DNA from 4 places in the Halobacillus shinanisalinarum genome. Region 4 is predicted to be linked to each of the others. Evidence: riboswitches for the same ligand, from Rfam matches in the RefSeq annotation. Region 4 holds a riboswitch; each other region holds the start of a gene.
What was found. Region 4 has a riboswitch for S-adenosylmethionine ahead of metX (homoserine O-acetyltransferase MetX). Riboswitches for the same ligand answer to the same signal wherever they lie in the genome.
Positions count from the first base shown of each region.

Region 1 (2,201 bases), 2.4 Mb from region 4:
AACGATTTCAAATGGAATACTTCTCTTCGCTAACTCTTCAGCTTCCTCTCCACCTCTACCAAAAACGAAGGGATCTCCGCCTTTTAGACGGGTCACGGTTTTCCCTTGCAAGGCAAAATCACAAAGCAGCCCATTAATGGTTTGTTGGTCTAACGAGTGATGATTCGGACGCTTGCCGCAATAAATCAATTCCGCTTCGTCCCTCGCTTCATCAAGTAAATCTTTGTTAATCAATCGATCATATAGAATGACATCCGCCTGCTGAATGGCCTTCAAGCCTTTCACTGTAATTAAATCAGGGTCACCAGGTCCTGCACCGACGATATAAACTTTTTTCATAAGCCGCCTCCTTTCCTTGTTGCAATGAATTTTCAAGTTAGCTTAAAGAAATAATCTACTTATGCCTGGTTTCCAGAAGTGTGGAGACCGCATTCTGTTTTATTAAACCCTTGCCACCTCCCAGAGCGAACGTCCCCCTGTTCAGTTACTGGCTCTGTACAAGGCATGCAGCCGATACTTGGGTATCCTTGATCATGTAATTCATTGTAATCCAAGCTATTTACTCGGATATAATGCCAAACGTCTTCCCATGTCCAGTAGATTAGGGGGCATACCTTAATCGACTGAAACCGTTCATCCTTATTTACAAAATCAGTGTGACTTCGACTCGGAGACTGTTCTCGCCTCAGCCCTGAAATCCAGGCGGTTGCCCCACGAAGCGCATCTTCAAGCGGCTTGATTTTTCGGATATAACAACATTGGCCCGGTTGCTTTTTCCATAATGCTGGACCATACTCGTTCGCTTGCTCATCTAAAGTCAAATCCGGTTTCTTAATATGAATGTGAAGTTCTGGGTATCTCCGCTTCACTTTTTCGATCAGTTCATAGGTTTCCGGAAAGTGAACATCTGTATCAAGAAAAACAATTTCTGCATCTTTCTGCACTTTAGAAATCAAATCAATCAACACAATGCCTTCTGCTCCAAAACTACAAGCATAGACGATTGATTCACCATAAGACTGATAAGCCCACTCTAATACCTCGGCTGCTCCTTTTGTGTCATCCTTAGGGTGCCAGCTTTCAAATGGATCGCCAGAGAAATTCTCATACGAAACGATGGTATTGCTCATATTTTCCTCCTTCTACTAAAGCAAAGTCTTGTAAACAAGTAAATTTAACATTTAAAAAACCTCTCTTCTTTAATAAAAATAAGAAGAGAGGTTTTGGCTTCAAACATATAGCTACCCATCTTCTTATCTTTCAAGTGCTCAAAGCACCCGCTGGAATTGGCACAGTCTCTGATGAATCATCACCAGACCCGTTGCCGAGGCTTCAAAGGGCCAGTCCCTCCACCTCTCGCGATAAGAATTAAATTGTGAATTTGTGGTATTTGATATTGGTAAATATATTATTCCCTTTTAGAAAAAATGTCAATGGTTTATTGAAAAATTATTAATTTTTCATACTTTCTGACTTTCTGAAAAAGGACCGGTTCATAAAATTTTAACGTTAAGTAAATTATTTACATCTAGTGTTAATCCCAGATATCAGCTCTAGGAATACCTGCCAACAGCCGGCATTGCGATGTTCAGTTCTTCTGCCACCTCTTTGGTAGAGAAAGCTCGTTCATTAGGTTTAATATCGTGTCGCATGTCGAACCTCCTTCTCTTTTTAATATGAAGGTTAGTCGCCATTTTGGCAAGAGTATATCGCCTGACGAGAGCTAAGTAAAAATTAAACAAAAAGGTGTTTTACCGGGAAATTCCCCTGGTAAAACACCTTTGTTCAGTAGTTAGCTGATTCAGTAAGGTTAGGTTAGATGTTTAAGAGCAACTTTATCAAAAGGTAATAGCTCCGTTTCCCTGCCTTCCCGAACTTTCCTCACCCACTCCGGATCCATTAATAAAGAGCGCCCGATAGCTACTAAATCAAACTCCCCATGATCAAGTTTCTTCATGAGACCGTCCAGGCTGGTGGTGTTAGCACCAGAGAAACTTGTGAATTCTCCATCGAGCCCGACTGATCCTACAGATATCACTGGTTTACCAGACAGTTTCTTCGTCCATCCTGCCAAATTCAAGTCGGATCCCTCAAACTCCGGCTCCCAGAAACGACGAGTAGAACAGTGGAAAATATCGACTCCCGCTTCTACAAGAGGCGTGAGGAACCGTTCTAATTCATCTGGTGTTTCAGCAAGTTTG
Region 1 covers NZ_CP095074.1:4,544,325-4,546,525, reverse strand. Annotated here, with positions in the region: gene cobA (uroporphyrinogen-III C-methyltransferase) at 1-339, opposite strand, end outside; gene MUO14_RS22555 (phosphoadenylyl-sulfate reductase) at 399-1,130, opposite strand; SAM riboswitch class I at 1,251-1,368, opposite strand; gene MUO14_RS22550 (NADH:flavin oxidoreductase) at 1,811-2,201, opposite strand, start outside.
Region 1: linked by a shared signal. The riboswitch ahead of MUO14_RS22555 (phosphoadenylyl-sulfate reductase) and the one ahead of metX (homoserine O-acetyltransferase MetX) in region 4 are both predicted to bind S-adenosylmethionine.

Region 2 (2,201 bases), 1.8 Mb from region 4:
AAAATAAGGATAGTCTTCTTTTGCAATCATCGTTAAGGCAATTGGAATGGTAAAAACCAGTGTAGGTCCCATCATCGTCCCGAGAAACGCCCAAGAGAAAACCGCTGCATCGTCACTCTCAGCGAGGGCTTCTGCTAATTGATAGGCCCCCATATCAATCGCTAATATCGTTGATGCAAACATCGATGGATCAACCCCAAGCCACTGGTATAGTGGCGTAATAATAGGAGCTAACCATGCGGATAGAACAGGGGCCAACGAAATAATTCCAACCATTGCAAGCGCAAGCGGCCCCATCATCATAAAAGCATCGTAAAATCGCTCCCCTAAGCCCCATCGATTATGTAAAAGATAGTAATCTACTGCTCCAATGACCATAAAAAGTGTCATGATGATAAGTAATCCCTCATTAAACCACATGGTATCCTGTATCCTCCTAACCGCCTATAATTATACGTAACTATTAAAGATTGTGCTGTTTATAATCAAGTCTTCAAGCTTTTTTCGTTAATCATTGGCTTTAATTGAAAAAAGAGTGACCACCACCCTTGATTCATCTCAAGCTAGATCACTGTCGATCTATTTTAACACTCTATTCCATTTTAGATATAAAAAAAGAACCCTCCTTATTAAAAGGAAGGCTCACTCCTATTTTTAATTAGCTGATTCCGCAAGCAACTGCTCCATTCTTTTGTGAATATTTTTGATGGTATTCTTCCGCATCATAGAAAACTTCAGCTTTTGCTACCTCCGTTACAATCGGACGTTTAAAGATCCCTTTTGCTTCCCACTGCTTAATCTTTTCGTCCGCAATCGCCTGCTCTAATTCATTGGTATAAAAGATAGCAGATCGATATTGATGACCTACGTCCATACCCTGCTTATTGCGAGTTGTTGGATCATGCGCCTCAAAAAAGATATTAATCAACTCTTCGTATGTCAGAACAGTTGCATCATATTCAATCTTTACAGCTTCTGCATGACCCGTTGTTCCCGTTTTCACTTGATCATATGTCGGATTCTTAACGTGACCGCCTGTGTATCCAACCCGTGTTGCAGTCACTCCATCAAAACGCTCAAAAAAGGGCTCGACGCCCCAGAAACACCCTGCACCAAAAATAGCTGTTGCCATAACTCATCTTCCCTTCTGTTAATGCGGAACTTCTTCTTCAAAGAGAGTTTGACGGTTTTAAAACCAAAAAACCCCTTTTCTTATCCAGTATAAGAAAAGGGGTCGTAATATTCCGTACGATCCTCTCATCTCTTAGAATGTTACCATCCTACAGGAATTGGCACCGTTCTCGTCAATCTCGTGGATTGATTCGATGGTTGCCGGGCATCAAAGGGCCAGTCCCTCCGCCTCTCTGGATAAGAAGTTTCCATTATTTATTTTGTTAATTCACATGATACAACGATTTTCCAATGAAGTAAAGAGTGAAGCTTCAACTTTTTCTCCTGTTTGTTAAATTATGCTGAAGCCCTATTGAAGATGACTGATGGATTAATAAATTTCTTACGATCCGCTTCCCGTCGTGTACACTTCCTCAAACGGTTGAACGATGACAAACCCTTCACCTTTGAATTCCATTTGGATTGATTCCCCGCTTCCCCTTCCGAGAAATGTCTTAAAACTGATATCTGTTTTAAACTCTGGTTCGAGATGCCCGGACCAGGCTACCGTCGCATTAGGGTCCGTAATTACAGATTCTCCGGGGCGAACGAGTAAAGTTAACGGCTCATAATGGGAGGTAATCGCTACCCTTCCGTTGCCTTGAAGTTTAATATTGAACAGTCCACCAGACATCATTCCTGCTACTTTTTTCATTAACTTAACATCCCATTCGATACCTGGCTCAAAAGCCAAAAGGTCATTCCCATTAACGGTAATCGATTCGTTGGAGAGATCAAAAATTGTAATTTTCTTCCCTTGATCTGCTAGGTATAAACGACCCCTGCCCTGTGCTTTCATTAATGAGCTGCCTTCTCCTGAAAAAGCTTTCTTGAACATGCGGCCGACTCCATGTTCCAGTATCCCTTCGCGCTCAAACTTTATTTGACCATTGTAAGAGATCATTGAACCTGACTTCGCCCACACTTGATCCGTTAAATTAACCTCTAAAATACGAGGTGTTTCTAATTCAAAATAGTCACTTTCTGTCTCATCTTGTTTCGTTTGTTGAATGAATTGATCAATTGAATAA
Region 2 covers NZ_CP095074.1:3,805,040-3,807,240, reverse strand. Annotated here, with positions in the region: gene eutH (ethanolamine utilization protein EutH) at 1-420, opposite strand, end outside; gene msrA (peptide-methionine (S)-S-oxide reductase MsrA) at 659-1,132, opposite strand; SAM riboswitch class I at 1,255-1,375, opposite strand; gene MUO14_RS18755 (AIM24 family protein) at 1,514-2,201, opposite strand, start outside.
Region 2: linked by a shared signal. The riboswitch ahead of msrA (peptide-methionine (S)-S-oxide reductase MsrA) and the one ahead of metX (homoserine O-acetyltransferase MetX) in region 4 are both predicted to bind S-adenosylmethionine.

Region 3 (2,201 bases), 1.7 Mb from region 4:
AGCATAAGAACTTTACTCGTCTTTACTATATATAATCGAGATCCGGGTAGCCATCGTTATAGTCTTTTGTAAAGCCGCAAGCATGGTTGGAAAATCAAGGGGAATGTTCAACTGTAATTTTTCACATTTCTCTCGGTTATTACACATGATTGACCCTTGAAATTCGTTGGGGACCTTCTTATCGTTCATTTCTATGACAATTTTGCTTTATACCAAATGGACATAAATAAAGAGGTTGTAGCAGGACTAAATATTGACAGTAAACTAATCATAGCTAGAATAATCTTTGCAAATAAATAATCAAAAGGCTGCATACTCCTCGCCAGGAGATATGCAGCCTTTTTTACACGGACTATTAACCTAAGGGGCCATCCTAACAGCTTCTTCTATTTAAACCTAATAACCATATCCGCCAAAGCCACCTGCTCCAACGATGATTAGTAGGATGAAGAGGACTACAATCATAGCAAATCCTCCACCAGCATATCCACTCATAACTACACCCCCTTTTCAGTTAGCATATTTAAAACATCACCTATTGGAAGGTACAGCACACCATTTTTACAAAAAATAGGCGTTTGCATAGACCAGTGGTTACGTGAGGGGCTATGGATTAGGGGGGCAATTTACCCGTTAAAGGGGAAGCGCTTATTTACAACCAAATGATGACGACATCCAGTTGTTTGGCTATAATCTTTGCTGGCGAAAATACTTCCCAAATTTAAAAGGCTAGAGGGACTTGCTTTTGAATCATCTCAAGGAAGTATACAAGTTGTTTCTTCAGGCGTTGGTCACAATCTTCATTCGTTATCGGTCGTGCTCGGCTAGACTTATTAATTTGATTGTCAAGCAAATACACGCCCTTTAAATTTTGTCCTTTTAACGTAGCCAGTAATGGTTTTAACGCATATTCAATCGCAAGCAAATGGGACTTGCTGCCACCGGTCATAATTGGGAAGACGGGGGTGTCCTTTAACACATCCTGTGGCAGTAAATCAATTAGAGCCTTAAGAATTCCAGAGTACGACGCTTTATATACAGGGGAAGCAACAATAACTCCTTTTGCCTGTTGAATCGTCGTTGCAATTTCTTCAATCGCCTCACTTTCATAGCGTGCATAAAATAAATCTTCCGGTGACACATTGCGTACGGAAATCTTCTCTGTAGATCGTCCTTCCTGATCGACCAATTTTGCTAAATAATCTAATACAAGCTCTGACCTTGATTGCTCAGAAGGGCTTCCAGATAACAGTACAATTTCACTCATATGACCTCTCCCTTTCTTAAAATAAATGCTCAACTATTCTACGTTTTATTCATTGGTTGGAACTATTCCACACATATAAAAACCCTCTTTTCTTTAATGAGAAAAGAGGGTTAGCTATAAAAATGCCGCTCTTATCTCCCAAGATAAAGATCTTGCTGGACGGAGCACCTTTCTGACATCAATCAGAGGTTGCTGAAGCTTCACAGGGCCAGATCCCTCAGCTTCTCTAGATAAGCTTATTAAATTTGAGTCTAATCTTAATATGATTCTCCTAATAATGTCAAGGTAATTTTTGAAAAGAGTAAATGAATTCTGAAAATGGGCGTCTTAAATAATGGCGGGGTATCTTGTTGAGTTACGGAGGTATCCTGTGACAAATCACTTTTTAATACATACCAGACATCGCCAGACAGGAGACATCGAGTCCCGCTATTTTTGATTAATGATGCCAATACCTTTGTATTAAAGTTAATTAATTATTATTCTATTTCTAATGTTAATCAGTACTCCTTATAGAGCCTATCTTATTGGAACCCAGATTTCAGAATACGAATCTGAATGGTAGGGATAAAATTCTTTATAGACTTCGAGTGATGCTATATCCGCTGTTTCATATCCATTAGAGGGCAACCATCCTGAATCAATCTGCTTCCATACATTTTCTATAGCTTCTGGAATGAGTCCGTGTACTTCAAATACAACCCACCTTGAAGGAGGAACTTCAAAGCTCGATAATTCATCGGGGACGTTACCATGGAATTGTGTAGCGATCCAATAGTCCCATGTGTTTTGCGTTTCATTATAGTTGTCGTAGATTGCTAATAGACCGTTAATTTGTCCGTTATTTAATTGAACCAGTAAATCGGCGATTCCACTTTTGGTGGCCTCTCCCCAGAGTAGTTGGATATCCTTGTCCTCGTTATCACATGAAATT
Region 3 covers NZ_CP095074.1:3,757,167-3,759,367, forward strand. Annotated here, with positions in the region: gene MUO14_RS18525 (YjcZ family sporulation protein) at 397-495, opposite strand; gene ssuE (NADPH-dependent FMN reductase) at 722-1,267, opposite strand; SAM riboswitch class I at 1,396-1,504, opposite strand; gene MUO14_RS18535 (GyrI-like domain-containing protein) at 1,787-2,201, opposite strand, start outside.
Region 3: linked by a shared signal. The riboswitch ahead of ssuE (NADPH-dependent FMN reductase) and the one ahead of metX (homoserine O-acetyltransferase MetX) in region 4 are both predicted to bind S-adenosylmethionine.

Region 4 (2,201 bases):
ATTATCATAAAGCAGCCTCCTCACAGACCATTGTGCTAGCAACTCAACACCATCATAACTGCAGGCTTTCGACAGAAGAATGTGATCTAAATAACTGCGTCTCGGAATAAGTGTGTAGGAATCTCTCGGGCCCTCTACAAAACTATCACCAATATAGGTACGCATTCTATTAATTTTTCGTAAGCCCTTCGCTTCAACCTCTTCCAGCACACCCAGTTTCCCTAAATAATTCACATGTGACATATGGTGTGTAGATAACGTATCACTCGGAAAAGAAGCCTTATCAATCAGCAGCACCCGCTTCCCTTTTTTTCCAAGTAAGATCGCCAGGCTCGCCCCTGCCACTCTTGCCCCTATAATCACAACACCCACATGTTTTTCCATCTCCCCGCACATCCTTCGCTCCCTATTTTCTTTAGCGTAACGTTTTTTCACAAAAACAGCTAGTTAGGAGTTTGAAAGGTGGACCGCAGCGAATTAATTGCACGAAATTCCCTTTTATTGCACATAAAACAGCATAATTGCATATTTCAACTTCCTGCAGTAAAAAAGACTCCCTTCGCGGGAGCCTTTTCCTCTATTCAAACTTCTTTTCTTGTTCTACATTATGATTTTGATCCATGATAAGCACTCGGCTCGGCTTATCGTTCTCCGCTAATTCAGTTGCTTTCTCGACCGCTGTATCCCGTTCATCATATAAATCGGTTGGTGCGACATCTTCAATTTTTACTAACCAACCTGTAACATCCTTATTTGGTACAACACTATATTCCTTCATCTAAATCTCTCCTCTATTTATCGTCTACAATCAGTCTTCCCACCACAAAACCTCCTCAAACGTTCTGATTCATTTTCAAAAATAGTTTGACAATACTACATTCTCCTTTTATAATTCGAAACATACATTTAAAAAAGTAAGTGAACTGAATATCTCTTATCGAGAGTGGCAGAGGGACTAGGCCCTGTGACGCCCGGCAACCTTCAAGTAATCGGCTTGAAAAGGTGCTAATTCCTACAGATCGAAGCTAGATCTGACAGATAAGAGGAGGAATCGATACATACGCCCTCTTCTTACTAAAGAAGAGGGTTTTTTATATGGAAATCATTACGAAGGAGGGATGAAGCATGTCATTGCAAAACCCTACTGAACAGCAACAGACAACAGAAAAAGTTTCGATTGGAGACTTTACATTTGAATCTGGTGAAACGCTTCCTCAGGTGGAGCTGGCTTTTGAGCATTATGGGTCAACGAACGCCCCCGTCATTCTTCTTTGCCATGCCTTAACTGGAAATCAGTACGCCATTGGTTCTAAAGAAAGCCCTGGCTGGTGGGCAGGTCTTGTCGGGGAGCAATGTCCGATTGATACTACCCAGTTTCAAGTGATCACGTTTAACGTACTTGGAGGATGCCATGGCTCAACTGGCCCTGCAAGTATAAACCCTGAGACTGGTGAGTTGTACCGTCAGGATTTTCCAAACGTAACAATCCGCGATATGGTTCGTTCCCAATATAAAGCACTTGAAAAGTTGGGAATTACCAAACTTCATGCTGTGGCGGGCGGTTCGCTTGGGGGCATGCAAACACTTGAATGGGGAATGCTTTATCCGGACTTTATGAAACAACTCTATGTTTTAGCTGCCACTCCCTATTTAAGTGATTACGGGATTGCCTTTAACCATATTGGGGCAAGGGCTATTCAGGATGATCCGGCTTATAATGAGGGGGACTACAGGTCTAATGACGAGTTGCACGGTTTTGAGATTGCCCGAATGACCGGTATGGTTACGTACAGAAGCGGTCCTCTTTTTCATAAAAGGTTTGCACGGGAGCAAGGGGATGCTCTTTATTCGATCCAGTCCTATTTAAATTATCAAGGTGAAAAAATAAAGCAGCGTTTTGATGCGAATAGCTATCTCTATTTATTAGAAGCCATGAACAACCATGATATTAGAAGACGACGCGGTACCTTACAGGAAACAGCTGAGAATTATAAACCGCACCTATACACCGTAAGCTTTGAACACGACCTTCTCTATCCAAAAGAATTGATTCAGCCCTTTAGTGAGTATGCCCCTCAAGGTGAGCATTATCATGTGCAAACGGACTATGGACACGACGGGTTTCTCGTGGAATTTGGAGAATGGGGGTCGTGGCTTGGCGATAAATTGAACGAGGGAGTGAATGAAGCTTGACAACCAAA
Region 4 covers NZ_CP095074.1:2,009,046-2,011,246, forward strand. Annotated here, with positions in the region: gene MUO14_RS09930 (NAD(P)/FAD-dependent oxidoreductase) at 1-384, opposite strand, end outside; gene MUO14_RS09935 (DUF2188 domain-containing protein) at 578-778, opposite strand; SAM riboswitch class I at 932-1,045, shown strand; gene metX (homoserine O-acetyltransferase MetX) at 1,126-2,193, shown strand; gene MUO14_RS09945 (homoserine dehydrogenase) at 2,190-2,201, shown strand, end outside.